Regions from separate parts of the Streptomyces sp. NPDC053426 genome, predicted to be linked through region 3. Evidence: riboswitches for the same ligand, from Rfam matches in the RefSeq annotation. Region 3 holds a riboswitch; each other region holds the start of a gene.
The links. A riboswitch is a leader RNA that binds a small molecule or an ion and turns the genes downstream of it on or off. The one in region 3 is predicted to bind cyclic di-AMP.
Positions count from the first base shown of each region.

Region 1: it holds a riboswitch for cyclic di-AMP, as region 3 does, so the genes downstream of both, ACZ62B_RS10560 (transglycosylase SLT domain-containing protein) here and ACZ62B_RS20440 (transglycosylase family protein) in region 3, are expected to answer to the same signal.
Region 2: it holds a riboswitch for cyclic di-AMP, as region 3 does, so the genes downstream of both, ACZ62B_RS03100 (C40 family peptidase) here and ACZ62B_RS20440 (transglycosylase family protein) in region 3, are expected to answer to the same signal.
Region 4: it holds a riboswitch for cyclic di-AMP, as region 3 does, so the genes downstream of both, ACZ62B_RS11720 (C40 family peptidase) here and ACZ62B_RS20440 (transglycosylase family protein) in region 3, are expected to answer to the same signal.

Region 1 covers NZ_JBVJKE010000004.1:242,987-250,481, forward strand. The annotation lists gene ACZ62B_RS10545 (glycosyltransferase family 2 protein) at 1-610, opposite strand, end outside; gene ACZ62B_RS10550 (GNAT family N-acetyltransferase) at 626-1,696, opposite strand; gene ACZ62B_RS10555 (HAD family hydrolase) at 1,919-2,791, shown strand; gene ACZ62B_RS10560 (transglycosylase SLT domain-containing protein) at 2,755-3,246, opposite strand; cyclic di-AMP (ydaO/yuaA leader) riboswitch at 3,250-3,378, opposite strand; gene ACZ62B_RS10565 (polyprenyl synthetase family protein) at 4,007-5,017, shown strand; gene ACZ62B_RS10570 (LolA family protein) at 5,259-6,491, shown strand; gene ACZ62B_RS10575 (ABC transporter ATP-binding protein) at 6,533-7,495, shown strand, end outside; gene ACZ62B_RS10580 (ABC transporter permease) at 7,494-7,495, shown strand, end outside.
Region 2 covers NZ_JBVJKE010000001.1:719,981-727,475, forward strand. The annotation lists gene ACZ62B_RS03090 (ATP-dependent Clp protease proteolytic subunit) at 22-657, shown strand; gene ACZ62B_RS03095 (hypothetical protein) at 665-973, shown strand; cyclic di-AMP (ydaO/yuaA leader) riboswitch at 1,321-1,510, shown strand; gene ACZ62B_RS03100 (C40 family peptidase) at 1,514-1,987, shown strand; gene ACZ62B_RS03105 (DoxX family protein) at 2,211-3,830, opposite strand; gene rlmB (23S rRNA (guanosine(2251)-2'-O)-methyltransferase RlmB) at 4,018-4,962, opposite strand; gene cysS (cysteine--tRNA ligase) at 5,120-6,520, opposite strand; gene ispF (2-C-methyl-D-erythritol 2,4-cyclodiphosphate synthase) at 6,690-7,187, opposite strand; gene ispD (2-C-methyl-D-erythritol 4-phosphate cytidylyltransferase) at 7,177-7,495, opposite strand, start outside.
Region 3 covers NZ_JBVJKE010000009.1:265,360-272,854, reverse strand. The annotation lists gene ACZ62B_RS20460 (Ppx/GppA phosphatase family protein) at 390-1,331, opposite strand; gene ACZ62B_RS20455 (DUF501 domain-containing protein) at 1,328-1,861, opposite strand; gene ACZ62B_RS20450 (FtsB family cell division protein) at 1,893-2,372, opposite strand; gene eno (phosphopyruvate hydratase) at 2,474-3,754, opposite strand; gene ACZ62B_RS20440 (transglycosylase family protein) at 3,989-4,735, opposite strand; cyclic di-AMP (ydaO/yuaA leader) riboswitch at 4,739-4,907, opposite strand; gene ACZ62B_RS20435 (transglycosylase family protein) at 5,113-6,171, opposite strand; gene ACZ62B_RS20430 (cytochrome P450 family protein) at 6,375-7,495, opposite strand, start outside.
Region 4 covers NZ_JBVJKE010000004.1:475,999-483,493, reverse strand. The annotation lists gene ACZ62B_RS11730 (M23 family metallopeptidase) at 1-1,399, shown strand, start outside; gene pcrA (DNA helicase PcrA) at 1,432-3,948, opposite strand; cyclic di-AMP (ydaO/yuaA leader) riboswitch at 4,210-4,360, shown strand; gene ACZ62B_RS11720 (C40 family peptidase) at 4,368-5,555, shown strand; gene ACZ62B_RS11715 (hypothetical protein) at 5,720-6,073, opposite strand; gene ACZ62B_RS11710 (C40 family peptidase) at 6,435-7,475, shown strand; gene ACZ62B_RS11705 (LuxR C-terminal-related transcriptional regulator) at 7,485-7,495, opposite strand, start outside.

The DNA.
Region 1 (7,495 bases), on a different contig from region 3:
GTTCGGTGAGCCAGCGGGGATCGGCGACCACGTCGTCGTCGGTGAACGCGATCACCTCGCCCCGCGCCGCCGCCAGCCCCCTGTTGTGCGCGACGGCGAGTCCGGGCACCGGCTCGCACACGTACCGCACCCGCTCGCCGTACTTGCGTTCCACCAGCTCACGGGTCTCGTCGGTCACCGGCGCGTTGTCGACGACGACCACCTCGAACCGCGGGTGCTCCTGCGCGAGCAGCGAGTCCAGCGCCCGGGCGAGCTGCCCGGCCCGCTCCCTGGTGGCCACGACGACCGAGGCGTACGGCGGCTCCCCGCCGCCCGTCACCCCCACGGCCTCCGCCGCCGTCACCTCCACGGCCTCCGCCGCCACCGCGGAGGCGGCCTCCGTCAGCGCCGCCCGCGGGTCCGCGCCCTCCGGCACCCGGGTCAGCAGCGTCCCCACCGGGCGGCCCGCCCGCCTGACCAGCAGGAACACCTCGCCGTGGGTGATCGGTGGGCTGCCCGGTCCGGGTCTCGGTGCGGCCTCGTCACCGTCCAGGTCGATCTCGGCGACCTGCACCGCGCCGATGGCCAGGAACCGTCGTATCTCCTCCTGCGTACGTGCTCTTCGGGACATCCGTCCTCCCCCTCCTCACGACCGGCGCAGCCGTGCCGCGCCCTTCAGGGTCCGTGCCGCCAGCGCCGCCAGGCGCGGACGGGCGCGGACGAATCCGTGCGCGCGGCGCGCGGGCTCGCGGCTCAGCCGGTGCAGCGCGGCGCCCACGCCCGGACGGGTCGCCGCCCCCTCGTAGACGGCGAGTTCGCCGGTCTTCAGCGAGTCCTTGTACTCGGCCGGACCGCGCCCCATGTCGAGCATCCCGATGCCCTCGGCCGCCGCCGCCTCGGCCATCCGCAGATGCAGCACCAGACCCGGCGAGTACTTCGCGAACTCCGGGTCGTACGCCGGGAACCAGCAGGCCAGGACGGACGCCGAGCGCAGCCCGAAGTGCGCGGCGACGGGGCGCTCCCCGGCGTACAGGACCGACAGCGTGCCCGTGCACTGGGCGGCCCGGGTCCCGGCGAGCCGGCCCACGAGCCGGGCGATCCACTCCTGCGCGAACCGGTCGCGCCGCCCGGTCCTGCGGTACTGCGCCGACTTCCACTCCATCAGCGTGCGCAGCGCGGCCGGGTCGCGCTCGTCGAAGACGAACCGCACGGCTCCGGCCTGGCGGCCCAGCCTGCGCTCCTTGGCCAGCGTGGTCTTCAGGAACTTCGGCGACTGGGTGCGCAGCACCGACTCGTACGTCTCGTAGCCCTTCTCCACGTCGATGACGTAGGTGGCGTGCTCCTCGGCCGCGTACGGCACGAACAGCCCCTGGTCCGCCTCCAGGTTGTCGAAGGCGAAGCTCGACACCGAGCAGCCCCGCAGCAGTTCGTCCGTCTCCAGGGCGACGCCGGGGCCCAGGACCGCGCCCTGGCAGTCCGACACCCCGAGCCCGATCGCCCGGCCCTGCCCCAGCGCACCCCGCTCGTACGGCAGGAAACCCACCGGCTGAGCGCCCTCGTACAGCACCGCGACCCGGGCCCGCGGGCGCACCCGGGCCACGGCGACGCTGAACTCCGGTTCCATGAACGGGTTGCGCGGTGCGTCCGTCGCGGCGCGCAGTTCCCGCCAGCGCTCCCGCTCCCCCTCGCCGAGCTCCCCGGGCCTCAGCACACGCATGCGTCCACTGCTCACCTGACCCCCCGATCAAGTCCCCCCTGGACCCTTGGAAGGTACCGCCCCGGACCGGGCGGACGGTAGATAGCGGACCATGTTCTTGCCAAACGGGGAAAGAGACCTGAACCGGTCCTTACCCGGCGTCGAGAGAAGGGGAACCGCACCGAAAGCGAACGCAAACGGGCACGGTGAATCGGACCGTCGGGTTGTCCGTATTCTCTGATCATGGCCGCACCCACCGCGTACTCACTCATCGCCACCGACCTGGACGGGACGCTGCTGCGCGGCGACGACACCCTCTCCGACCGGTCCCTCGCCGCGCTCGCGCGGGCGGAGCGGGCCGGCGCGCGGCACCTCGTGGTGACGGGGCGACCGGCCCCCAGAGTGCGGCCGCTCCTGGACGACCTCGGCTGCACGGGACTCGCGGTGTGCGGACAGGGCGCGCAGGTGTACGACGCCGGCGCGCACCGGCTGCTGTGGTCCGTGACCCTGGACCGGGAGCTGGCGGAGACGGCGCTCGGCAAGATCGAGGCCGAGGTGGGGGAGGTGTACGCCGCGGTCGACCAGGACGGGGTCGACGGGCTGACGCTGATCGAGCCCGGTTATCTGATGCCGCACCCGACCCTGCCCGCGGTGCGGGTCGAGCGGCGGGCCGAGCTGTGGGACCGGCCGATCAGCAAGGTGCTGCTGCGCCACCCGGACCTGTCCGACGACGCGCTGGCGGCTGCGGCCCGGTCGGTGGTCGGGTCACTGGCCACGGTCACCATGTCGGGGCCGGGCACCGTGGAGCTCCAGCCGTGCGGGGTGACCAAGGCGACCGGCCTGGCGCTGGCCGCCGAGCACCTGGGGCTGAGCCCGGCGCGGACGATCGCCTTCGGCGACATGCCGAACGACGTCCCCATGTTCGACTGGGCGGCCCACGGCGTCGCCATGGCCAACGCGCATCCCGAACTGAAGGCGGTGGCGGACGAGGTCACCACGTCGAACGAGGACGACGGCGTGGCCGTCGTCCTCGAGCGACTGTTCGGCGGGGCGATGACGCTCGCCCGTCAGCGGGTGGCTCAGTACGCGCCGAAGACGTTGTCGATGGAGCCGTAGCGGTCGGCCGCGTAGTTGCAGGCCGCCGTGATGTTCGCGACCGGGTCGTACGGGTCGAAGGCGGTGCCGGGCACGTGGTAGGCCGCGAAGGTCGGGTCGATGACCTGCAGCAGACCCTTCGACGGGGTGCCCTTGGCGGCGTTGGAGTCCCAGTTGTTGATGGCGTACGGGTTGCCGGAGGACTCGCGCATGATGTTGCGGTGGATGGCGTCGTAGCTGCCCGGGATGCCGTGCTGCGCCATGATGTCCAGCGACTCGCGGATCCAGCCGTCGAGGTTGTCCGGGTACGCCGTCACGGAGGCGGCGGTCGTCGTCGCGGGCTCGGTGGTGGCGGCGGAGGCGCTGGTCGCGCCGAACAGCGGCAGGGCGACCATGGCGACGCCGGTGCCGGCGACGGCGAGGGAGCGGGCGAGGCGGCGGTTGCCGAAGCGGCCGAGCTGAACGGAAGCAGGCATGTCTGGGTTCCTCTCCTACGCCTGCGAGGTGAGCTGTCGGGTTCGGGCGGGAGAGTGCCCGGCCGTGCCCCTGCGGGCATGGCTTCACCCCTAGCCGTCCCGGTGCGGTGTCCGGTGCGGCGACTTACCTGGGTCCCCCACTCCTGCCGTCTTGAGTTCGTGGTCGGGTGTGATGCGGGCGGCGGCAGGATTAGGCGTCCACCCGGCAGGCCCGGAACGTATGCGAGAGCACATGTCGGGAACAAGTGCGGGCATCACGGAAGATGCCGTTTGATCTTGTGATGGGGGTTTTGGGGTGCTTGATCCTTTGCTGTCGCCAAGGGTCAACTCGACGCCGGGGGAAGGGAGAAGGCGAGTGGCGGGGGGCGGCGGGGGTGCCGGATCACGCGTGACCCACTTCACTGGGGATCACCTGTGAGCGCATTTTTCGCCAAGGGGAATTAGCTCGGTATTTGCGGCAAATCGGACGCCGGGGCGGGCAGGATGGGTTCGCGTGGCGAGGCGGGGCCCGGGAGGCGGGCCGAAAGCCGGACCGGGAGCCGGGTCGAGGAGTGGATTGCTACGTCCGGGAAAGCCGAAGTATGTCCGTTGTTATCAACCGATCAAAAGCACTCCGCTCCTGATCCCGTATCGCCCTGCCCGTAACCCTGGGCGCTGGCGGTGATCGAAACGTGACCGGATACGCTGACTTGAGTGATGGCAGCGACCTATCGACATTCCGTGTAACCGCCAGTGGACACCAGCAGACAGGAGACCCCTCGTGACCGTCGTCGGGCCGTTCGGGCTGAGCGTGCGGGACCAGGCTCTGGAAGCCGATGTCCAGGCCGGAATGACGGCTGTCGAGGAAGGGCTGCTCGAGGCCACCAAGAGTGAGGTCCCCTTCATCACGGGAGCCGCCCAGCACCTGGTGCGGGCCGGCGGCAAGCGGTTCCGCCCGCTGCTCGTGATGCTCGCCGCCCAGTTCGGCGACCCCTACGCGCCCGGTGTCGTGCCCTCGGCCGTGGTCGTGGAGCTCACCCATCTGGCCACGCTGTACCACGACGACGTGATGGACGAGGCCGAGGTGCGGCGCGGCGTCGACAGCGCGAACGCCCGCTGGGGCAACTCCGTCGCGGTCCTCACCGGCGACTTCCTCTTCGCGCGGGCCTCGCACATCCTGGCCGACCTCGGCCCTGAGGCCGTACGGGTGCAGGCCGAGGCGTTCGAGCGGCTGGTCACCGGGCAGATCCTGGAGACCGCGGGCCCCCAGGACGGCCGCGACCCGGTCGACCACTACCTGGACGTGCTCGGCGGCAAGACCGGCTCGCTGGTCGCCGTCGCCTGCCGGTTCGGCGCGATGATGTCCGGCGCCGACGAGACGGTCGTGGACGTGCTCACCCAGTACGGCGAGCGGCTCGGCGTCGCCTTCCAGCTCGCCGACGACGTCCTGGACATCGCCTCCGACTCCCACGAGTCCGGCAAGACCCCCGGCACCGACCTGCGCGAGGGCATCGCCACCCTGCCCGTGCTGCGGCTGCGCGAACGGGCGGCCCGGCTGGGCCTCGCCGACGACATCGCCCTGTGTGAGCTGCTCGACTCCGACCTCACCGACGACGCCCGGCACGCCGAGGCGCTGCGGCTGCTGCGCGCCCACCCCGCGCTGGAGCAGGCCCGCCGGGACACCGTGCGCTACGCCGAGGAGGCGCGCGCGGCGCTCGCCCCGCTGCCGGAGTGCGAGGCGAGGACGGCACTCGTGCAACTGTGCGACGCGGTGGTGCACCGCGCGGGCTGAGCCGGCCCGAACTCCCCCCCGACCCCTACTGGTCGGGGGAGGAAACCGTCCCCCGTGTCATACCCCAGCAGTACGTGGAGTTGCGTCCGGGGTCTGACGAATCCGCCTGCCGGATTTGGTCAGATGGACCACGACGGACAACACCACTTCTCACCGATTCGGGTGAGAATGGCGGCTCAGGGTGAGACTGGTGCGAGGTCACGAGACGAAAGCCGCCGCCGACCACGGAGGTAGGGCACACATGGCACCGTACGAATCCGACGACATGACGACCGCGCGGGAGGCCGACGAGCCGCGCGCGGGGCGGCGCAGGGCCGCGCGGTACGTCGTCCCGGTCACGGTGATGGGAGTGGCGGCCGCGACCATCGGGCTCGTCCCCGCGATCGCCGACTCCGGCGACCCCGACCTGCCGGAGATCACCGCCGCGCAGCTCATAGAGAAGATCGCGAAGTCGGACGTCGAGCAGCTGTCCGGCACCGTGAAGATCACCACGGACCTCGGTCTGCCGGACCTCGGCGGCCTGGAGAACAGCCTCGCGTCCGGCGCCATGGGGCAGGGCGAGGACGGCGGCTCCTCGGCCGACCCGTCCGCGAAGCTCACCGAACTGGCCTCCGGCACGCACACGCTGCGGATCGCGGCCGACGGCCCGGACCGGCAGAAGGTGTCGCTCCTGGAGAACGCCGCCGAGTACAGCCTGATCCACAACGGCAAGGACGTCTGGGGCTACGACAGCGGCTCCAACGAGGTCTACCACGGCACCGTCGACGCCTCCGGCGAGGACCGGGAGCAGCAGCCCCCGGCCACCCCGAAGGACTTCGCCGAGGAGGCGCTGAAGTCGGTCGACGACACCACGTCCGTGACCGTCGACGGCACCGCCCAGGTGGCCGGCCGGGACGCGTACAGGCTGGTCGTCAAGCCCCGGCAGTCCGGCTCCACGGTCGGCGCGATCAGCATCGCGGTCGATCACAAGACCGGTATGCCGCTGAAGTTCACGCTCACCCCGTCGAGCGGCGGCGCGGCCGTCGTGGACGTCGGCTTCACCAAGGTGAGCTTCGACAAGCCGGCCGCCTCGACGTTCGACTTCACCCCGCCCAAGGGCGCCAAGGTGACCGAGGACGGCGAACTCGACCACGGCCGGGAGCACTCCGGGAAGCCGGAGAACGCCCCGAAGTCCGAGGAGGACCTGGCCAAGGGCCTCGACGGGCTGAAGATGCTCGGCGAGGGCTGGAACACCGTCGCCACCTTCGACACCGGCGCCGAGGGCGGCCTGCCCACCGACCTGCCCACCGGCGGGGCCGGCGGTGACCTCGAAGGCTTCCTCGGCTCGCTCGGCGACCAGGTCGAGGGCGAGTTCGGCACCGGCACGGTGTTCAGCACCCGCCTGGTGAACGCCCTGATCACCGAGGACGGCAAGGTCTACGTGGGCACCGTCACCAAGGACGCGCTCGTGAAGGCGGCCGACGCGGGGAAGTAAGGCCCCGGGGCCAGTGACGTAGTCAAGGAACGAGGGAGCCGATGGGCGAGGCGTCCGCCAGTGAGCCGGACGGGGTGCACGCGGGTGAGGGAGTCATCACCACCCGCGCGCTCACCAAGCGCTACCGCGGCGGACAGCCCGCCGTCGACGGTCTGCACCTGACCGTCCCGGCGGGCAGCGTCTTCGGCTTCCTCGGCCCCAACGGCTCCGGCAAGACCACCACCATCCGCATGCTGATGGGCCTGATCGAGCCGACCTCCGGCACGGCGCACGTCCTGGGGCGCCCCATGCCGCGCTCCGCGCGCGCCGTGCTGCCCCACGTCGGCGCCCTCATCGAGGGCCCTGCCCTGTACGGCTTCCTCTCCGGCCGCGACAACCTGCTCCGCTACGACGCCGCCGACCCGACCGCCGACCCGCGCACCCGGCGTGCCCGCGTCGCCGCCGCCCTGGACCGGGTGGGCCTCACGGCCGCCGCCGGCAAGAAGGCGAAGGCGTACTCCCTCGGCATGAAGCAGCGCCTCGGCCTCGCGGCCGCCCTGCTCCAGCCGCGCCGGCTGCTCGTCCTGGACGAGCCCACCAACGGCCTCGACCCGCAGGGCATGCGGGAGATCCGCACACTGGTGCGCGAACTGGCCTCGGACGGCACCACCGTCTTCCTCTCCTCCCACCTCCTCGACGAGATCGAGCAGGTGTGCACGCACGCCGCCGTGATGGCCCGGGGCCGGCTGATCACCCAGGGCCCGGTCGCCGACCTGGCCGCGGGCGCCCGGGGCCGGCTGGTGGTGACCACCCCCGACCCGGCGGACGCCGCCCGGGTGCTCAAGGAGCAGGGGGTCGCCGACGTCGTCGTGGACGGGGAGCGGGTGACCGGCGAGGTGCCCGAGCGTGACCTCGCCGAGGTGAACGCGGCGCTGGTGACGGCGGGCGTCCGGGTACGCGGCTTCGGGGCGGAACGGGCCTCGCTGGAGGACGCGTTCGTGGCGCTGACCGGGGAGGGCTTCGAT
Region 2 (7,495 bases), on a different contig from region 3:
AACCAGACAGGAGGGGCTCTCATGACCCGACCGTCCGCCCGTCACGTCCTGCCCGAGTTCACCGAACGCACGGCATCGGGGAACCGGACGACGGACCCCTACTCGAAGCTGCTCGAGGAGCGGATCGTCATCCTCGGGACACAGGTCGACGAGACCTCCGCCAACGACGTGATGGCGCAGTTCATGTACCTGGAACACCACTCCCCCGACCAGGACATCTCGCTCTACGTCAACTCCCCCGGCGGCTCCTTCCACGCCATGTCGGCGATCTACGACACGCTGCGCTACGTCTCCTGCGACGTGCAGACGATCTGCCTGGGCCAGGCGGAGGGCGCCGCCGCGCTGCTGCTGGCCGCCGGCACCCCGGGCAAGCGACTGCTGCTGCCCGGTTCCCGCCTGGTGCTCCGTCAGCCCTCCCTCCTGGAGCCGGTCGAGGGACAGACCAGCGATCTGGCGATCCAGGCCGAGGAGTTGACCCGTATCCGGTCACGGATGGAGGAGATCCTGGTCCGGCACACGGGCCGTACCCCGGAGCAGGTCCGGGCGGACATCGAGCGGGACAAGGTCCTCGACGCGCGGGCCGCGGTGGAGTACGGCCTGGCGGACCGGATCGTGCCCGACCGCAGGAGCCTGTCCCCCGCCTCCGGCGCGAGGTGAGCCGCGGATGCTGCCACCGGAGCTGCCGCCGCTGCCCGCGCTGACCCGCGCGGAGGCCGAGTTGATCGACCGTTACCTCGAGGCCGTCGACCTGCTCGGCCGGGTCAACCCGGCCCTGGGCGGTGACACCTACCGCGGACTGCGCGCGGCCCAGGCGCTGGTCGGCAAGGCCGTCGCGCTGCGCGACGCGCTGACCCTGATGCACCGGCGCGGCGAGAGCGAACTGCACTCCGACACGCTGGCCCGGGCCCTGCGCGTGCTGGACGGCGAACGGCGCACGGCCAGGGTCACGCTGCCGCCGGCCCGCGGCAGTTGACACCCGAGGGCCCCGGACGGCGGCCCCGGTCGGCGGTGCGCACCGGCCGGGGTTGAAACGGACCAAACGGTGTACCCCCGTCCGGCGTAGACGAACCTGCTGTTTTCGGGCGCACGAAGTTGCGCAACGCGCGTACCGCACGACCGGAACGGTGCTTTCCCTCCCTGGTCCGCGGCTCCCCCCGGCCCTCGGCGAGGGTCCGAACAGGGAGGTGTCCACCCGAACGGATGATTGGTGAGTAACAACACAAACCCCACGTTCCGTTGGGATTTCGATCGCGCCATGAGTCAAGATCCGTGACTGACGACAAGACCCCGCCGCCGCGGCGGGGCGATCCGGGCGGACGCCGAGTCCTGCCGCCGCCCGGATGACCGGTCGACAGGAGTGGATCGGCAGGAGTGGAGGACCCAAGCACGACGGGCCGCCGGGACGTCAGTTCCGAGCAGTCCTTGGGGTGAAGCCGCACATGTGCGGCCGGGCCACTTCGCCAGCCCGAATCCGACAGGTCATCCTTCACAGGCGGCTGACGAAGGGTTGCGCATGACTGCGCTCAATCGTGTCCCGTCTCTCATGGCCCGGGCCGGCACGGCCTCGGCCCTCACCCTGGCCGCCGTGGGCGGCTCCATCGTGGTCCCCGGAGCCGCCTCGGAGGCGGCCGCCGCGAGCACGGCCACCAAGGCGCTGAGCATCGCCGCCTCCAAGAAGGGCTCGCCCTACAAGTGGGGCGCCACGGGTCCGTACAGGTTCGACTGCTCGGGTCTGACGCTGTACTCGTTCAAGAAGGCCGGCAAGAAGCTGCCGCGCACCGCCGCCCAGCAGTACAACAACACGCGCCACATCTCCGCCGGCAGCCGCAGGGCGGGAGACCTGGTGTTCTTCCATTCGGGCGGCTACGTCTACCACGTCGGCATCTACGCGGGTAAGGGCAAGATCTGGCACGCCCCGAAGACCGGGGACGTGGTGCGCCTGCAGAAGATCTGGACCCGCAGCGTCTCGTACGGCCGGGTGAGGTGACCGCGGCGGGGGGGGGGGGGGGGGGGGGGGGGGGCCCCCCCCCCCCCCCCCCCCCCCCCCCCCCCCCCCCCCCCCCCCCCCCCCCTCCCCCCCCCCCCCCCCCCCCCCCCCCCCCCCCCCCCCCCCCCCCCCCCCCCCCCCCCCCCCCCCCCCCCCCCCCCCCCCCCCCCCCCCCCCCCCCCCCCCCCCCCCCCCCCCCCCCCCACCGCCGTATACGTGCCGGCTATCCCAGGAGGCCGCCGACGAGTCCGGGCCTCCCGGAGGAACCGCCGCTGCCCCCGCTCGGTGCGCCGCTGCCGCCGGAGGCGCCGCCCGAGGTGGGGCCGGAGCTGGTGCTCGGCGCCTGACCGGCCGGGGAGGACTGCCGGGACGGGGCCTGGCCGACGCTGCCCTGGGTCTGGCTGGGCGCGCCGGTGACCGCGCCGGCGCCCTGGGTCGCGCCGGGGGTGGTGGCACCGGCGGACGGGCTCGTCCCGCCCGAAGTGGCGTCCCGGGTGGGCGAGGTGGAGGCGGCCGGGGTCCGCTCCTCCTTCTGGCGTTCGCCGGACTCCTTCGGCAGCGGGGAGCCGGGAAGCTCGTTGCGCGGGGCCTCGCCGGGCCCGGGGACGACCACCCGGTCGGCGTCCCGCACGGCACCGCCGAGCAGTGAGCCGACGAGCATGCTGAACCCGCAGACCACGAAGGTGACCAGGGCGCCCCGGCGCAGCACGTACCGGCGCAGGTCCCAGATGGCGGCGCGGGGGCCGAGCCGGCGCCAGGCCCGGCTCGCGAGGCGGCCGTCGACGGAGTAGACGGGGGCGCCCGCGATGATCAGCGGTGACCAGGCGGCGAGGTAGATGATGTCGGGTGTCTCGTAGGCGGGGACGCTCTTCCAGCTGACGGTGACCAGCAGTGCCGCCGAGAGTGCCGCCCCGACGACGGCGGCCAGGCGCTGCCAGCAGCCGAGGGCGGTCAGGACGCCGACGACGATCTGTGCGAAGGCGATGGCGAGGCCGGAGCCGATGGGGTGCTCCAGGGCGAACTGGCGCAGCGGCTCGGCGACTTCCCAGGGGTGCAGGGTGTGCAGCCACTTGACCATGGAGCCGCGCCGGCCGCCCTCGAAGTAGAGGGGGTCGCACAGCTTGCTCATTCCGGCGTAGACGGAGATGCCGCCGAGGAAGACGCGCAGCGGGAGCAGGACGACGCCGAGGTTCATCCGGCGGCCGGGGTAGTAGGCGTGCCGGGCCGGGTCGTCACCGTGCCGTCCGGCGCGGCGGCCGGTGTCCTCGTACCCGTCGTCGTACGCGGGTTCGTCGTAGGCGGGTTCGTCGTAGACGCTGCCGACCGTGCGCATCGGGGGCAGCAGGGGCCCGTCGGCCGGGCGGCGCTGGGCGCCGACGAACGGGGTTTCCAGGGTCCGGGCGACCGGGTCGTCGGCGGGGTCGTACCCGGTGCCGGTGCGCGGGATGACCTGGGTGGCCCCGGCGTCGGTGAGCGGCTCGTCGGCGTGGCGGACGCCTTCGTGCCGTACGGCCTGGAGCAGTCGGTGGGCGCCGGTGTCGTCGGGCGCGGACCGGCCGCTCCAGACGACGGGCCGACGGCGGGCGCCCGACTGGCCCGGTGTGCCCACGGTGGTGACGACGGGGATGCGGGCGGTGTCCTCGGCGGCGCTCACGTGCCGTGCGATCCGCGGCGATTGGGCGCGCCGCGCCGAGACGCCCAGCTGCACGCGGAAGCTGGCGTGATTGACGATGACCTGCGCCGGATCGCTCGGCACCTTCACCATGCTCAGCGCGGGAGCGTCGTCGAGTCCCGACGAGCGGTCCCCCGTGGGCGTGCGGGGTGTTCTGGTGTCCACACTCATCTAACCGAGTGACACGGCGTTAGGACACTGCCTTGACCCGCCGGAAGTGTCCGGACCGCGTCAAACCTGCCCGGACCCTCCGCGACGCCCCGTACGGGCGACCTCACCGAACACCCGTCCGACCCCGCCGACGGCACCCCTGCCCGCCGCACCGACCCCGACCGGCGGCCTTCACCGGCCCCCGGCATCAGCCCCGCCGACGCGCCGCCTCGTACAGCACGATGCCCGCCGCCACACCGGCGTTGAGCGACTCCGCGCCGCCCGGCATCGGGATCCGCACCCGGAAGTCGCAGGTCTCGCCGACCAGCCGGGAGAGGCCCTTGCCCTCGCTGCCGACGACGATGACGACCGGTCCGTCCAGCGCGTCCAGGTCGCCGAGCTCGGCCTCGCCGTCGGCGGCCAGGCCGACGACCGCGATCCCGGCCTTCTTGTACGCCTCCAGCGCACGCGTCAGGTTGGTGGCGCGGGCGACGGGCGTACGGGCGGCCGTACCGGCGGACGTCTTCCAGGCACCGGCGGTCATCCCGGCGGCGCGCCGCTCGGGCACGACGACGCCGTGGCCGCCGAACGCGGAGACGGACCGGACGACCGCGCCGAGGTTGCGCGGGTCGGTGACCCCGTCGAGGGCGACGATCAGCGGGTCCTGCCCCTCGTCGTGGGCGCCGGCGACGAGGTCCTCGGGGTGCGCGTACTCGTACGGCGGGACCTGGAGGACCAGGCCCTGGTGGTTCAGGCCGTTGGTCATGCGGTCGAGCTCGGGACGCGGCGCCTCCATGAGGTTGATGCCGCCGCGCTCGGCCGCGAGCTGGAGCGCCTCGCGCACCCGCTCGTCGTTGTCGATGAACTGCTGGACGTACAGCGTGGAGGCGGGCACGCCCTCGCGCAGCGCCTCGACGACCGGGTTGCGGCCGACGACGAGTTCGGAGGCCGAGCGGCCCCCGCCGCGCCGCTGCTGCGGGCGGGCGCCCTGGGCGCGGCGGGCCTTCGCCTGGGCGGCGCGCTGCTTGGCGTGCCCCTTGCGCATCTCGGCGGGCGGCGTGGGCCCCTTGCCTTCCAGGCCCCGGCGCCGCTGGCCGCCGCTGCCGACCTGCGCGCCCTTCTTGCCGGACATGCGGCGGTTGTTCGCGGCCATGAGGTATCCGTCTCCATGAAGTCGTGGGTGGTGCTGCTTGTGTGCGTGCTTTGCGCGCACGTCTGTGACGTGTGCCTATGAAGTGTGCCGCCCGGAGGCCCGGACGGCACAGTCGATCTTCGGACGCCGAGGTCAGGGCCTGTCGGGGCCTGGCTCCTCAGCGCGGGCCGAGGCTCCAGCGCGGCCCCTGCGGGCTGTCCTCGACGACCAGGCCGGACTGGCCCAGCTGGTCGCGGATGGCGTCCGCGGTGGGCCAGTCCTTGCGGGCACGGGCGGCCTCGCGCTGGTCGAGGACCATGCGGACGAGGGTGTCGACCACGCCGTGGAGGTCTTCGCCGCGGTCGCTCTCGCCGGCCCAGTGCGGGTCCAGCGGGTCGAGGCCGAGCACGCCGAGCATGGCGCGGACCTCGGCGAGGCGGGCGACGGCCTCCTCCTTGTCGTCGGCGGCCAGCGCGCTGTTGCCCTGCCGGACGGTGGTGTGCACGACGGCGAGCGCCTGCGGGACGCCCAGGTCGTCGTCCATCGCCTCGGCGAACGCGGGCGGCACCTCGGCGGCGGGTTCGACGACGCCCCCGGCCATCTCCGTCACGCGCTGCACGAAGCCCTCGATCCGCGCGAACGCGGACTCGGCCTCGCGCAGGGCCTCCTCGCTGTACTCGATCATCGACCGGTAGTGCGGGGTGCCGAGGTAGTAGCGCAGCACGATGGGCCGCCAGCGCTTGACCATCTCGGAGACCAGGACGCTGTTGCCGAGCGACTTCGACATCTTCTCGCCGCTCATGGTGACCCAGGCGTTGTGCACCCAGTACCGGGCGAACTCGTCGCCGTAGGCCTTGGCCTGGGCGATCTCGTTCTCGTGGTGCGGGAAGATCAGGTCGAGGCCGCCGCCGTGGATGTCGAAGGCGCTGCCGAGGTACTTGTGCGCCATCGCCGAGCACTCCAGGTGCCAGCCGGGGCGCCCGCGGCCCCACGGCGTCTCCCAGCTCGGCTCGCCGGGCTTGGCCGCCTTCCACATCGCGAAGTCGCGCGGGTCCCGCTTGCCGGTCTCGCCCTCGGCGGACGGCTGGAGCAGGTTGTCCAGCTCCTGGTTGGACAGCCTCAGGTACTCGGGGAACGAGGTGACCGCGAAGTACACGTTGCCGTCGGCCTCGTAGGCGTGCCCGCGCTCGATGAGGCCGCGCATCATCTCGACCATCTCGGTGATGTGGCCGGTGGCGCGCGGCTCGTAGGTCGGGGGCAGGCAGCCGAGGGCGCGGTAGCCGTCGGTGAAGGCGCGCTCGTTGTCGTAGCCGATGGACCACCAGGGGCGGCCCTGTTCGGCGGACTTGGTGATGATCTTGTCGTCGATGTCGGTGACGTTGCGGATGAACGTCACCGCCAGGCCGCGGTACTCGAACCAGCGGCGCATGATGTCGAAGTTCAGGCCCGAGCGGATGTGCCCGATGTGGGGTGCCGCCTGCACGGTGGCACCACACAGGTAGATCGAGACGCAACCCGGCTGGAGCGGGGTGAAGTCACGGATCTGCCGGGCGCTGGTGTCGTACAGGCGAATAGTCACGACACCAGGGTAGTAGGCGCGGGGGTGTGCGCGGTGCGCCTCGCTGTTTCGGGGACGTTTGTCATGGGCGGGCCCGGTTGTTCGTCGTCCGCGGGTCCGGTGGGGGCCGGTCGCGTCCACGCGGCGGAGCCGCATATCGGCACGGCCCGCGCCCCTTGGGACGGGACGCTCACCCCTCTCGTACGACCAGCGCCGTCGCCACCGCCATGAGGCCCTCGTCTCTTCCCGGGAAGCCGAGGCCGTCCGTCGTGGCGCCGGAGACCGAGACCGGGGCGCCCGCCGCCTCCGAGAGGAGCTTCTGGGCCTCCTGCCTGCGTCTGCCGATCTTCGGGCGGGGGCCGACCACCTGTACGGCGATGTTGCCGATGCGGAAGCCGGACTCGCGGACGATGCGGGCGGCCTCCGTCAGGAGGGTGGTGCCGGACGCGCCGGACCATTCGGGGCGGCCGGTGCCGAAGTGCTGTCCCAGGTCGCCGAGGCCGGCGGCGGAGAAGAGGGCGTTGCAGGCGGCGTGGGCGACGACGTCCGCGTCGGAGTGGCCGGCGAGGCCGGGGCCCTCGCCCTCCCACTTCAGGCCGGCGCACCACAGTTCGCGGCCGTCCTCGAAGGCGTGGATGTCGGTGCCGATGCCGACCTGCGGCAGGGGGTACGGCTGCTCAGAAGCCATCGTTGAGCCTCCTGCGGGCCAGGACCGCCTCGGCGAGGACCAGGTCGAGGGGGCGGGTGACCTTGAAGGCCTCCTCGTGCCCGGGGACGGTGACGACGGTGAGGCCGAGCTGTTCGACCATGCTCGCGTCGTCGGTGACGTCGTCCTTCACCGTCTCGTGGGCGCGTACGAGGGTGGCCCGGTCGAAGCCCTGCGGGGTCTGCACGGCCCGCAGCAGCGACCGGTCCGGGGTGGCGACCACGGGTTCCGGCTCGCCGGGGGCGCCGGCGGGCTCGACCTGCTTGACGGTGTCGGCGAGCGGCAGCGCG
Region 3 (7,495 bases):
CTTCGACAGGGCCTGTGTTACCATCCCGCACTTCTTGATCCAGATCACAGCGCGAAGCGGGAACCGGCACCCCGCACGGGACGTTGTCAATGCCGCGTGAGCTGCCTCTCTGTCGGCCGGGCGGCGCTGTGAGGCCGACCGCCGAACCCGTACGATGATCCCTGACGGGACACCCGCCACCGCCTTCTGAACGTGTTCAAAGGGGTGTTGAGGGCCCGAATGGGTCAACCGGGATCACTTCTTCGTTCTCCCGGGGCCAATTCCTTGTGAAGAACTTCACGAACTTTCCCGACGGAGCCCCGCCCGGGGACCCGAAAGGGCCCCCGGGCGCCGCTCAAACGCCATCCCGACTGCTCAGCGGAGTGCTACTGACCAGTAGCAAAGGGGAGCTAGGCCACGGACCAGGCGATGCCGTCGAGGATGTCGTGCTCCGACACCACGACCTCCTCCGCGCCGATCCGCTCCATGATCGCCAGGAGGACCAGGGCCCCGGCGCCGATCACATCCACTCGGCCCGGGTGCATGGAGGGCACCGCCGCGCGCTCGGCGTGGGTGGAGCGCAGCAGCCACTCGGTGATCTCGCGGACGCGGTCGCGGGAGACACGGGAGTGGTGGATGGCCTCGGAGTCGTACTCGGGGAGGTCCTGGGCGATCGCCGACACGGTCGTGACCGAGCCGGCCAGGCCGACCAGGGTGTGCGCCTCGCGCAGCGGGACCGTCTCCTCGGCGCGGTCGAGGGCGGCCTCGATGTCGGCCCGTATGGCCGCGATCTGCTCCTCGGTGGGCGGGTCCGTCACGGCCCCGTCCCGCACCAGGTGCCGCTCGGTCATCCGTACGCAGCCGACGTCCACGGAGCGGGCGGCGCGCACGTGGTCGTCGCCCACGACGAACTCGGTCGAGCCGCCGCCGATGTCCACGACCAGGAACGGGCGGCGCAGATCGGCCCGGCCCGTCAGCTCCCTGGTGGCCCCGGTGAAGGAGAACTCGGCCTCCTGGTCACCGGTGATGACCTCGGGCTCCACGCCCAGGATGTCCACCACCCCGCGCACGAACGCGTCGCGGTTCTCGGCGTCGCGGGAGGCGGAGGTGGCGACGAAGCGCAGGTGCTCCGCGCCGTGCTCCTTGATGATCTCCGCGTACTCGCGGCAGGCGGCGAACGTCCGCTCCAGCGCCTCCGGCGCCAGCCGGCCCGTACGGTCGACGCCCTGGCCGAGCCGTACGATCGTCATACGACGGTCCAGATCGGTGAGTTCACCGGTCTCCGGGTCCGCGTCGGCCACCAGCAGCCGGATGGAGTTCGTACCGCAGTCGACGGCGGCGACCCGGGTCACTGGCCGTCCTCCTTCGCGGGGAGCGTCACACAGGCGCCCTTGCTCCACCACTGGGGCAGCATCGCCAGCGCCTCGTCGCCCAGCGGGTTGACGCCGGGGCCCGCGGCCAGCGAGTGGGCGACCAGCACGTGCAGGCACTTCACCCGGTCCGGCATGCCGCCCGCGCTGGGGAAGTTCTTCAGCTCCTCGATCTCGTCGCGGCGCCGGATGTAGTCCTCGTGCGCCGCGCGGTACGCGGCCGCCAGCACCGGGTCGGTGGCCAGCCGCTCCGTCATCTCCTTCATCACGCCGTTCGCCTCCAGCGTCCCGATCGCGGAGTTCGCCTTCGGGCAGGTGAGGTAGTAGAGCGTCGGGAAGGGGGTGCCGTCGGGCAGCCTCGGCGCGGTCTCCACGACGTCCGGCTGTCCGCAGGGGCAGCGGTGCGCGATGGCGCGCAGCCCGCGCGGGGGCCGCCCGAGCTGCTGCTTGAAGGCCTCGACGTCCGCGTCGGTGGGTTCGGTGCGCGGGGTCGTGGGCGGGGGCGTGTCCATAACTGTCTTTCTTACGGCTTTCTGCGAAGGGTCACTGGTCTGCGGCGGCGTCGGCCTTGTCGACGCCGTCCCAGACGTTCGCGTACCAGGGGCGGTCGGCGGCTTCGAGATCCGTACGGGACTGCTTCGCCGTACCCGGGTCGATGACGATGTAGCCGGTCTCGCCGGGCAGGACGTAATGCAGCCGCCTGCGGATCTCCTGCTCGGCGTACGCGTCGTCCTGCCAGCGGGCCTTCATGTCGCGCAGCCGTTCGACCCGCTGACGGGCCTCGTCCTGCTCCTGCCGGAGGTCGGCGATGTCCGCGCGCTGGGAGACGTACTGCCGCATGGGATAGGCGAGGGCGACGATCAGGGAGCAGACCACCAGGGCGAGCAGCGCGGCCCGGCCGGTCAGCCGGGAGCGGCGGGCCTGGCGTTTGGTCTGCGAGCGGTAGACCCGGGCCGCGGTCTGCTCGCCGATCAGCCGGATCCTGGTCGCGGTGGAGAAACGGTCCCGGTCCTTGACCGCCATGTTCCCGCCTCTCGTTCACCGTCATACGCGCGTACGTCCCCGCACACGGTACGGGACCGGGTACGGGGACGTACGTACGACGCTGCCTCTTACGGGGCGGGTCAGCCCTTGAAGCGCGGGAACGCGCTGCGGCCGGCGTACACCGCCGCGTCGTCGAGGATCTCCTCGATGCGCAGGAGCTGGTTGTACTTGGCGACGCGCTCGGAGCGGGCCGGGGCGCCGGTCTTGATCTGGCCGCAGTTGGTGGCGACGGCCAGGTCGGCGATGGTGACGTCCTCGGTCTCGCCGGAGCGGTGGGACATCATGCACTTGAAGCCGTTGCGCTGGGCCAGCTCGACGGCGTCCAGGGTCTCGGTCAGCGAGCCGATCTGGTTGACCTTGACCAGCAGGGCGTTGGCGGCGCTCTCCTCGATGCCGCGGGCGAGGCGCTCGGGGTTGGTGACGAACAGGTCGTCGCCGACGAGCTGGACCTTGTCACCGAGCTTGGCGGTGATGGTCTTCCAGCCCTCCCAGTCGTCCTCGAACAGCGGGTCCTCGATGGAGACGAGCGGGTACGCCTCGACGAGCTCGGCGTAGTACTCGGTCATCTCGGCGGCGGAGCGCTCCTTGCCCTCGAAGGTGTAGGAGCCGTCCTTGTAGAACTCGGACGCGGCGACGTCGAGCGCGAGGGCGATCTGCTCGCCGGGGGTGTAGCCGGCCTCCTTGATGGCCTCGAGGATGAGGTCGAGGGCCTCGCGGTTGGAGCCGAGGTTCGGGGCGAAGCCGCCCTCGTCGCCGAGGCCGGTGGCCAGGCCCTTGCTCTTCAGGACCTTCTTGAGGGTGTGGTAGACCTCGGTGCCCCAGCGCAGGGCCTCGGAGAAGGACTCCGCGCCGATCGGGGCGATCATGAACTCCTGGATGTCCACGTTGGAGTCGGCGTGCGAGCCGCCGTTCAGGATGTTCATCATCGGCACCGGCAGCAGGTGCGCGTTGGGGCCGCCCAGGTAGCGGAAGAGCGGGAGGTCGCTGGCCTCGGAGGCGGCGTGGGCGACGGCGAGCGAGACGCCGAGGATGGCGTTGGCGCCGAGGGAGCCCTTGTTGTCGGTGGCGTCCAGGTCGAACATCGCCTGGTCGATCAGGCGCTGCTCGGTGGCGTCGTAGCCGACGAGCTCCGGGCCGATCTGCTCGATGACGGCCAGGACGGCCTTCTCGACACCCTTGCCCAGGTAACGGTTGGCATCGCCGTCACGGAGTTCGATGGCCTCGAAGGCGCCGGTGGAGGCGCCGGACGGGACGGCGGCACGACCCGTGCTGCCGTCGTCGAGGCCGACCTCGACCTCGACCGTGGGGTTGCCTCGGGAGTCCAGGATTTCCCGGGCTACGACGACGTCGATGGACGGCACGAGCATCTCCTTCTTGGATGTGACGCGGGTGAGCAGGACCCCGGAGGGTCTTGCGAGTCCGAGCCTAACCGGCTCGGGGCGATCGGGCCGCCGGTCGCCCGCCCCGTGGACAGAACCGAGAGTAAATTGTTTCCGAACGGAACAAAGCGGTTTCCGGAAACCCGGCCGTGAAAAACCCCGCCCCGGCGCGTACGGGGGAAAACGCACCGGGGCGGGGAGCAGGGGGGCAGCCGCTTACTTGAGGTGCAGCTGCTGGCCCGGGTAGATGAGGTCGGCGTCGTCGACGATGTCGTCGTTCAGCTCGAACAGCTCGGCCCAGCCGCCCTCGACGTCGTGCTCGGCGGCGATGGAGCTGAGCGTGTCGCCCTTGACGACCTTGTACTCGCCGTCGCCCTTCTCGACCTTCTCGCCGGTCGGGGTGGTGACGGTCTTCTCCTCGGCCTTCTTCTCGGCCTTCTTCTCGGCCTTCCGCTCGACCTGCTTCTCGGTCTCCTGCTCGGCGGCCGGGCGCTCGGCGGAGCGGGAGGCCTTCTGCCCGGTCTCACGGGTCTCGGTGGAACCGGTGCTCTGCGAGGAGCCCGAGTCGTTCGCGGAGGAGCCGGTGTAGGCGGCGTTGGACAGGCCCGTGCCGCAGACCGGCCAGGCGCCCTTGCCCTGGCCCGCGAGGACCTTCTCGGCGATCTCGATCTGCTGCGCCTTGCTGGCCTGGTCGGCGGTGGAGGCGTACTGCGTGCCGCCGTACGCGGCCCAGGTGGAGGCGGAGAACTGCAGACCGCCGTAGTAACCGTTGCCGGTGTTGATGGACCAGTTGCCGCCGGACTCGCACTGGGCGACGGCGTCCCACTCGGAGGCGGTGGCGGCGGAGGCGCTGCCGGCCGCCATCAGCGGGGCGGCGACGGCGGCGGAGGCGACACCGGCGACGGCGATCGCGCGGGTGGCCTTGGACGGACGACGGTGCTTGCCCTTGCCGGAGAACAGCATGGTGGATCCCCTCACCGACGCCTGCGAGGTGAGCTGTCGGGTTCGGGCCGGTTGAGTTGCCCGGCCACGCCCCTCACGGGACGCGGCTTCACCCCAAGCCCTCTCCGGTGTCAACCACCGGAAGGGGCGCTTACCTTGGGTCCCCCGCTCCTGCCTACGGCGCATGACGCGACGACTGTTCCCGTGCTGCCACTGGCAGGATTCGGCGTGGCGGCAGCCGGGGCCCGCGGTGGCGAGCGGTCACGACCGTAGACACGCGATCCGCGGAATTTCAAAGACGATCAGGGCCTCTGAGACCTATCTCTCACAGTCTTTAAACCGGACATTCGACGCGAACCATGACGCCAACTGCCGCCGCACCCGGGCTCTTTCGGGCGTCACTTTTCGTCCGGTTCGACCCCGACCTCGAGCTCCTGACCCGGCAGGATGAGGTCCGGGTCGGCGCCGACGACCTGCTCGTTCTCGGCGTAGAGCGACCGCCATCCGCCGCCCAGCTCAAGGGAGTCGGCGATGGACGAGAGGCTGTCGCCGGTGCGCACGGTGTACGAGCCGTCGGCGGCATCGCGCGAGGCGTCGGTGCCGCGCGAGGCATGCCGGCCGGACGATTCCGACGTACGGTCCTCCGCCCCACCCTCCTCGGCGGTGGCGCCGCGGTGGCGGCCGGTGCCGGTGCCTTCGGCGTCGGTGACCTCGGAAGAGCCGGTGGTCTGCCCGGACTTGTCCGACTCGTCACTCTTGGGAGTGGCCGAGGCGGAGGGGGAGGTGCCGGATCCACCGTCGGAGCCGGTGTCCGAATCCGTGCCCGAGTCGCTCGACTTGTCGGACTTGGCCGATTCACCGGCTGTTCCTTCACCGTCCTCCGCCCCTTCCGCGCCGGACGACGGATCGGACGTGGCCGACGGGGAGGACGAAGCGGACGAATCACCGGAGTCCGACGATCCGGACGAGTCCGAAGAGTCGGTGGAATCGGAAGAGCCGGAGGACCTGGAGGAGCCGGAGGAGCCGGACGTGTCCGAGGTCGAGTCCTCCGCCACGCCCGTGTCGATGTCGGCCGACGCCGAATCCTGGTTCAGGCCCGCCGTCAGTCCGCAGGTGCGCCACGCGCCGACCCCCTGGTCGGCGAGGATTCTCTCGGCCACGGCTATCTGCTGGCCGCGGCTGGCCTGGTCGGGGCTGGTCGCGTAGTCCAGTCCGCCGTAGTTCTCCCAGTCGTCCTGGGTCAACTGCAGGCCGCCGTAGTAGCCGTTGCCGGTGTTCTGGCTCCATGAGCCGCCGGACTCGCACTCGGCGACCCGGTCCCAGGTCGTGCCGTCGGCCGCGCTGGCGCTGCCGGCCCCGAGGAGCGGGATCGCGATGGCGGAGCCGGTCACCCCGGCCGCGACGAGGAGAGCCGGAGCCTGGCGGGGGCGGCGGTGCCGACCGTTCCCGGAGAGCATGCGGAGACCTTTCGCAAGACAGCAATGACCGACGCGGCGAACGGAATTCGAACCGATGCACCGCACTTGATGGGTGAACGTATCCGCAGACGATCACTTGTCACAAGTTCATGCCGCGCAGATCACGTGAAGATCACAGAGTTGAGGGCGTGTCATGTTTGCGCTGGTCCTCTCGGGGGCACAGCGGACGGCTGCCCGGTCCGTCACTTCCGCGGCGGGGTGAACTCCACCGGGAGCGTGCGCAGTCCGCGCATGATGAGCCCGCCCCGCCAGCGGAGTTCGGCCGGTTCCGCCGCGAGCCGCAGGTCCGGCAGGCGCGTCAGCAGGGTGGCGAGCGCGGTCTGGCCCTCCAGACGGGCCAGCGGGGCGCCCAGGCAGTAGTGGATGCCGTGGCCGTATCCCAGATGCTGGTTGTCGCGCCGGCCGAGGTCGAGCACGTCCGGGTCGGCGAACCGCTCCGGGTCCCGGTCCGCGGCGGCGAGCACGACGAGGACGGGGTCGCCGGCCGCGATGCGCTGCCCGCCGATGGTGACCGGCTCGGTGGCGAACCGCCAGGTGGCGAGCTCCACGGGACCGTCGTACCGCAGGAGCTCCTCGACACCGGTCTCCAGCAGCCCGCGCTCCCCGGCGGCGAGGGCCCGTTGCAGGCGCTCGCGCTGGCCGGGGTGGGTGAGCAGGGCGTAGGTGCCGTTGCCGATGAGATTGACGGTGGTCTCGAAACCGGCGAACAGCAGGATGAACGCCATGGCGGCGGCCTCGTTCTCGGTGAGGTGCTCACCGTGGTCGGAGGCGCGGATGAGGCCGGAGATGAGGTCCTCGCCGGGGACGGGTTCGGCGGGGAGCACCTCGCGCTTGCGGTGGATCAGCTCGGCGAGGTAGCCGCGCATCTTCTTCACGGACCGGGCGACCCCGCCGCGCGGGCCCCCGCCGTGCCGGATCATCATGCCCGCCCAGTCCCGGAAGTCGTCCTGGTCCTCGCGCGGGACGCCGAGCAGGTCGCAGATGGCGTAGATGGGCAGGGGGAAGGCGAACTCGTGGATGAGGTCGGCGGAGCCGCTGTCCGCGAACCGGTCGATGAGCCCGTCGGTGAGCTCCTGCACGCGGGGCGCGAACTCGGCGACCCGGCGCGGGGTGAACGCCTTGCTGACCAGCCGGCGCAGCCGGGTGTGGTCCGGCGGGTCGATGTTCAGCAGATGCGTCATCAGCTCCGCCTGCCGCTCCCCCGGGATACCGGTCTTGCCCTTGGCGTGCGCGGGCTCGTCGTGGTGCGCGGGGTTCTTGGACAGCCGGTTGTCGGCGAGCGTCTGCTTGGCATCGGCGTACC
Region 4 (7,495 bases), on a different contig from region 3:
CCAGGAAGCCCAGTACGGAGACTTCACCACGTACGGCGGCTACGACGCCACCGGTTATGCCGCCACCCACTTCGGCACGGGCGGCCACACCACCGGGGGCTTCGCCCCTGACCCCCTCTTCGGCGCCCTCCCGGGCGGCGGTCAGGACACGGGCGCGTACGACACCACCGGGCACTGGCCCACGGACGGCCAGGACACCGGCCACTACGACCTGTACGCGGCCCAGCACGTGTCCTCGTACGACACCGGCGGCTACGACGCGACCGCCTGGACCACCGGCCATCACCCGGTGACGGTGATCCCGCCGCAGGCCGCCTCGCCGGAGACCAGCGGGCAGTGGGACGCCGGTGAGTGGCTCCAGCCCGATCAGACCGGGAACCCCGCCGACCGGACCCAGCAGTGGGACTGGGGCACGCAGACCTTCGACAGCGGTGCCTACGACGCCACTCAGTGGAACACCGACGGCGGCGACACCGCCGCCCCGGCGCCCGCGTCCGACGCCTACGAGCCGCAGGCCGAGTCCTTCGGCCAGGAACCCCACGAGGAGCCCACCGCCCAGGGGCCGGCCGACACCGGCGAGCTGCCCGCGGTGCACCTGCTCGAAGAGCAGGAAGAGGTTCTCCCCGCCCCGTCGCCGCGCGCGGCCTCGCGCGCCGGGTCGCGTTCCCGCCGCCGTACGCCCGCCAAGCGTTCCGCGCTGCTGACGGTGGCCGTGCCCTCGGCGTGCGTGATGGGTGTCGCCGGTATCGCCGCGGCATCGGTCGGCAACCTGACCGACGACGGCGGCCAGGAAACGACGACGACCGCGGCGGACGCCCAGCCGGTGAAACCGTCCGCCGCCAACATCAAGCTGGACACCCAGCTGGAGAGCCTCGCCGCCGGCGCCGACGACTTCGCCGACCGGGCCAGCCGCACCCAGGAGCGCATCGACCTCAAGGCGCAGCAGGCGGCCGAGCGCAAGGCGGCCGCCCAGGAGGCGGCCCGCAAGGAGCGGCTGCGGCCGAAGTTCGCGCTCCCGGTCGCACAGCACGGACTCAGCGCCATCTACGGCCAGTCCGGCATCAACTGGATGTCCGTCCACACCGGCATCGACTTCCCCGTCTCGTACGGTGCGACGGTGATGGCCGCGACCGACGGCACGGTGCGCACGCAGTACAACTCCGCCTACGGCAACATGATGATCGTGACGGCGAAGGACGGCACGGAGACGTGGTACTGCCACCTCTCCAGCTACCAGGTCGCCTCCGGTACGACCGTGAAGGCCGGCGACCCGATCGCCTTCTCCGGGAACTCCGGCAACTCGACGGGCCCGCACCTGCACTTCGAGGTCCGTCCGGCCGGCGGTTCGGCGGTCGACCCGCTCGCCTGGTTCCGCAGCCACGGCCTCGACCCGTCGTAGGACCGTCCCCCACGACGGGTCTCAGCGCCCGGCTACAGCTTCTCCACCGGCGCGTACCGCAGCAGCAGCCGCTTGGGCTTGGTGTCCCCGAAGTCGATCGTCGCCTCCGTGTTGGCACCCGTGCCCTTCACCGCGACCACGGTGCCGAGGCCGAACTGGTCGTGCGTGACCCGGTCCCCGATCGCCAGCGACACCACGGGCTTGTCCGCGGTCCGCCGGGTGGCGAAGCCGGAGCCGCCCGACGCCGACGAGCGCGAGCGGGACGACGACAGCGAGGCCGCCACCCCCGACGCCGGACCGGAGGACACGGGCGTGCTCGCCCCCGTCCGCTTCCACTCCAGGTGGGCGGCCGGGATCTCCTCCAGGAACCGCGAGGGCGGGTTGTAGGACGGCTGGCCCCACGCGCTGCGCAGCGTCGACCGGGTCAGGTACAGCCGCTCGCGCGCGCGGGTGATGCCGACGTACGCCAGGCGCCGCTCCTCCTCCAGCTCCTTGGTCTCGCCGAGGGCGCGCATGTGCGGGAAGACGCCGTCCTCCATGCCGGTGAGGAAGACGACCGGGAACTCCAGGCCCTTGGCGGTGTGCAGGGTCATCAGCGTGATGACGCCGGAGCCGTCCTCGTCCTCGTCGGGGATCTGGTCGGAGTCGGCGACCAGGGCGACCTGCTCCAGGAAGTCGGACAGCGCGACCGACTCGCCCTCGCCGCGCTCCTGCTCGAACTCCAGGGCGACGGCCGCGAGTTCCTGGAGGTTCTCGATCCGGGTCTCGTCCTGCGGGTCGGTGGAGGCCTGCAACTCGGCGAGGTAGCCGGTGCGTTCGAGGATCGCCTCCAGGACCGTCGCCGGGCCCGCACCGGACTCGACGACCGTACGCAGGTCCTCCAGCAGCGTGTTGAACCGCTTCACGGCGTTCGACGAGCGCGCCGCCATGCCGTACGCCTCGTCGACGCGCCTCAGCGCCTGCGGGAAGCTGATCCTCTCGCGCTGCGCGAGGGCGTCGATCATGGCCTCCGCGCGGTCGCCGATGCCCCGCTTGGGGACGTTGAGGATGCGGCGCAGCGGCACCGAGTCCTCGGGGTTGGCGAGCACCCGCAGGTAGGCCAGGACGTCCCGGACCTCCTTGCGCTCGTAGAAGCGGACGCCGCCGACGACCTTGTAGGGCAGGCCGACGCGGATGAAGATCTCCTCGAAGACGCGGGACTGGGCGTTGGTGCGGTAGAAGACGGCGACGTCGCCCGCCTTGGCCTCGCCCGCGTCGGTGAGGCGGTCTATCTCCTCGGCGACGAACTGGGCCTCGTCGTGCTCGGTGTCCGCGACGTACCCGGTGATCCGCGCGCCCGCGCCGGCGTTGGTCCACAGGTTCTTGGGGCGGCGCGACTCGTTGCGCTCGATGACGGCGTTGGCGGCGCTCAGGATGGTCTGCGTGGAGCGGTAGTTCTGCTCCAGCAGGATCGTCGTCGCGTCCGGGTAGTCCTCCTCGAACTGGAGGATGTTGCGGATCGTCGCACCGCGGAAGGCGTAGATCGACTGGTCGGCGTCGCCCACCACGCACAGCTCGGCGGGCGGCACCTCGGCCTCGGACGGTGCGCCGGCGGGGTGCCCGGAGGTGCCGACGAGCTCGCGCACCAGCGCGTACTGGGCGTGGTTGGTGTCCTGGTACTCGTCGACCATGACGTGCCGGAAGCGGCGGCGGTAGTGCTCGGCGACGTCCGGGAAGGCGCGCAGCAGATTGACCGTCGTCATGATCAGGTCGTCGAAGTCGAGGGCGTTGGCCTCCCGCAGCCGCGACTGGTAGAGCGCGTAGGCCTGGGCGAGGGTCTTCTCGAATCCGTCGGCGGCCCGGGCGGCGAAGTCCTCCTCGTCGATCAGCTCGTTCTTCAGGTTGCTGATCTTGGCGCTGAAGGACTTCGGCGGGAAGCGCTTGGGGTCGAGCTCCAGGTCGCGGCAGACCAGGGCCATCAGGCGCTTGGAGTCGGCGGCGTCGTAGATCGAGAACGACGACGTGAAGCCGAGCTTCTTGCTCTCGCGGCGCAGGATGCGCACGCACGCGCTGTGGAACGTCATGACCCACATGGCGCCCGCGCGCGGGCCGACGAGCTGCTCGACGCGCTCCTTCATCTCGCCCGCGGCCTTGTTGGTGAAGGTGATCGCGAGGATCTGGCCCGGGTGGACGTGCCGCTCGGCCAGCAGGTGGGCGATGCGGTGGGTGAGCACGCGGGTCTTGCCGGAGCCGGCGCCGGCCACGATGAGCAGCGGGGAGCCGGAGTGCACGACGGCGGCGCGCTGGTTGTCGTTCAGCCCCTCCAGCAGCGCGGCGGCGTCGATCACCGGGCGCGGGGCGCCGTCGCGGTAGTAGCCTCCCCCACTCTCGGCTTCGCTCGAGCGGGGGGACCCCCATCGGTCCGGCGGCACGTCGAACTTCCCGCCGAACAGGTCGTCCGGGATCTGCTCCGGTACGTGCTCGTCCTCGGGCGGTGGCGGGGGCTCGCCCTCGGGGCCCCGCTGGGCCTGGAGGTCCGCCAGGAAGCTGTCGTCAAAGAGGCTGCTCATCGCTCTCCGAGTCTAGGGCGCCCCACCGACAACCCGGGGCCGCCCCGGGAACATCCCCGGAATCCGGCGGCCCGGACGGGGCGCGCACCCTCCAGAACCGCCGCCTCACCCTGAGTGACACCACCCACAAGGTCACGAAAATGTATCGGGCATATCACCCATCAACCTTCACAGGGGCCACACCAGTTGGCTACGGTGCGGGCGGGCCGTACGACCCCCACCGGCGAACCCCGCCGGGCCGCGCGGCCTCCGCCGAGTCCGTCACTGCCCTCGCGGCAGCCGGAGCCGGGGACCCACCGAGACCTTGGGGTGAATCGGCCCACTCCCCCGCGGAGCGGCCGTAGGGCAACCCTTCCGAACCACCCGCCCGAACCCGACAGCTAACCCGGTAGGCGGAGCTTTGGAAGGAGTCGCCTCCCTTGGCGTCGCACCGCAAGTCGCGCACCCCCGGCACGCGCGTGGCAGGCATACGGACCCCGGCCCTCGCCACGGCCGCCCTGACCTCCGTGGCCCTGCTGTCCCAGACGGCCACCGCCGCCCCCTCCGCCCCCTCCGCCGACGGCAAGCCGAGCCTGGAGGAGGTCGAGAAGAAGGTCGACGACCTCTACCGCCAGGCGGAGTCGGCGACCGAGAAGTACAACGCGGCCAAGGAGAAGACCGCGAAGCAGCGCAAGCAGGTGGACACGCTCCTCGACGACGTGGCCAAGCGCACCCAGAAGCTCAACGAGGCGCGGGCGGAGCTGGGTTCCTTCGCCGCCGCCCAGTACCGGACCGGCGCCGGCGTCCCCGACACCGCGACCTTCCTGCTCGCGGACACGCCGCAGGACATCTTCGACCAGCGCCAGGTGATGGACCGGATGACCGGCCGCCAGAAGGAAGCGGTCGACGACTACGTCACCCAGCAGTCCGAGACGATGAAGAAGCGCCAGGAGGCCACCGAGAGCCTCCAGACGCTCACCGAGACCCAGGGCGACCTGAAGACGGCCAAGGCCACCGTCCAGAAGAAGCTCACCGACGCGCGCGAGCTGATGTCGAAGCTGACCGCCGAGAAGAAGGCGCGGCTCGCGGCGATCGAGAGGAAGAAGCAGGAGGAGGCCGCCCGCGAGGCCGCCGAGCTCGCCCGGCAGCAGGCGGAGCGGCAGAAGGCCCAGGAGGAGGCCGCCCAGCAGGACAGCGGCACCTCGGACGGCACCTCCGGGTCCTCCGGCTCGGCCACCACGCCGTCGACGTCGACGGACTCCTCGTACGCCACCAAGGCCGAGAAGGCCCTCGCCTTCGCCCGCGCGCAGATCGGCAAGCCGTACGTCTGGGGCGCCACCGGCCCCGGCTCCTACGACTGCTCCGGCCTCACCCAGGCCGCCTGGAAGGCCGCCGGCGTCACCCTCCCGCGCACCACCTACGACCAGGTGAACGCGGGCACGACGGTCCCCGTCTCCCAGGCCCAGCCCGGTGACCTGGTCTTCTTCTACGACGACGTCACCCACGTGGGCATCTACATCGGCAACGGGATGATGATCCACGCGCCGAAGCCCGGCACGTACGTCCGCGAGGAGTCGATCTACTACGACGGCGAGTCCTCGATCCACAGCGTGGTGCGGCCCGCCTGATCCGCTCGGGAGGGGACGGAGCACGGGGGTTCCTCCGGCGCCGTCCCCTTTCCGTGCCGGCCCGCGCTACGGCACGCGGTGCCGGGCGGCCGCGTTCCCCCCGGAAACGCCGGGGCGTGTTCCGTCGTGGGCCGCGGTCACGTCCGGGCCCGTGGAACAGGCCGTCAGGTCCACAGCACCGCGATGAAGACGTTCGTCACGGTCAGCAGTCCGACCAGACCGAACAGGCCCTTCTCCACCTTCTCGTCGTCCCGCTTCACGTACACCAGGCCGAGGATCACGATCAGCAGGGCCAGCTTCACGCCGATCTTGATGTTGTCGACGGAGTAGCCCTGGGCCTGGTTGAGGCCGACCAGGACCACACCGGTGACCAGCATCGTCAGCGCACCGTGCAGCATCGCGGGGACGAACCGGGCGGTGCCCGCGCCCATCGCCTTCATCTGGGTGAGGAAGCCGCCGAGGAGCGACGCGATGCCGATGATGTGCAGACCGACGAAGAGGTGGATGAGTACGTCCATGAGGCCGGAGCCTAGCCACAGCCGCCCCGTAGCACTCCGGCGCCCTCATCCGTCCTTCCTCCGCCATATCGGTCATCACCCTGAGTGAAGACGACGAAGCCGGAACGGGATCCTGGTCACTTACGGTCACCCGGCGGTCCGCTCACGCCACTTCCGCACAACCCGTTACCGGGGCCGCGCGGCCGGGCCTAGCGTCCTCCTCCAGGTGACCGGCTCTCCACCGCCGCCCGGTCCAGGGGCGGCGACCGGACACCACCGCAGAGAAGGTCCGGCGGCGGACGGCTCCCCCTGTGCACCCCCGCCGCCGGACCACCGGACGGCAGTCCGCTCCGCGCGGTCGTCGGAAAGGACGGGAAGCCAGGTGGCAGCGCACCGCAGGATCCGACAGCGCGTCGCGGGCGGCACCACGGCCCGCGCGGCCACCGCCGTCGCCCTCGCCGGCGCGGCCACCGCGACCGGCTTCGACGGGACGGGACACGCCGAACCGCGGCTGACACCGGGCCAGGTCAAGGCCGAGGTCGACAGGCTCTACCGGGAGGCGGAGACCGCCACCGAGAAGTACAACGGCGCCAAGGAGGAGGCCGAGTCGGCCCAGCGGCGGCTGCGCGACCTGCAGGACGAGGCGGCCCGCAGGAAGGACCGGCTCAACTCCGCACAGGACGCCCTGGGCACGGTCGCCGCGGCGCAGTACCGCGGCAGCGGCCTCGACCCCGCCCTCCAGCTCTTCCTCTCCGAGGATCCCGACGGCTATCTGGACGGCGCCGCGCTCGCGGAACGGGCGGGCAGCCGCCGGCAGGCGGCGGTGGGACGCGTACGCACACAGCTCCGGGAGATCGAGCAGTTGCGCGGCGCCGCGCGCGTCGAGGTGACATCGCTGACGTCCCGCCGCGCCGAACTCGAACGGCACAAGAAGACGGTCGACACCAAGCTGACCGCCGCCCGCCGGCTGCTGTCCCGGCTGACCCCCGGGCAACGCGCGGGACTCACCGACGGCACCGGCCGCGCCCCGCACTCCCCGACGGACGCCCGGGACGCCGCTCTCGCGGCCCCCGGCCCCCGCGCGGCGGAGGCCGTCTCCTACGCCTACGCCAAGCTCGGCAGCCCCTACGTCTGGGGCGCGACCGGCCCGGACGCCTTCGACTGCTCGGGCCTCGTCCAGGCCGCGTACCGCTCCGCCGGTGTCTCCCTGCCCCGCACCACCTACGCCCAGATCGACGCCGGCCGCCGCGTCCCCCGCTCCGGACTCCGCCCCGGGGACCTGGTCTTCTTCTACTCCGGCATCAGCCACGTCGGCATCTACGTCGGCGACGGCCGCATGATCCACGCCCCGAACCCCTCGGCCCCGGTCCGCGTGGCCCCCATCGACGAGATGCCGTTCGCGGGGGCGACGCGGGTGGTCTGAACGGCCCGCTCAGACCAGTC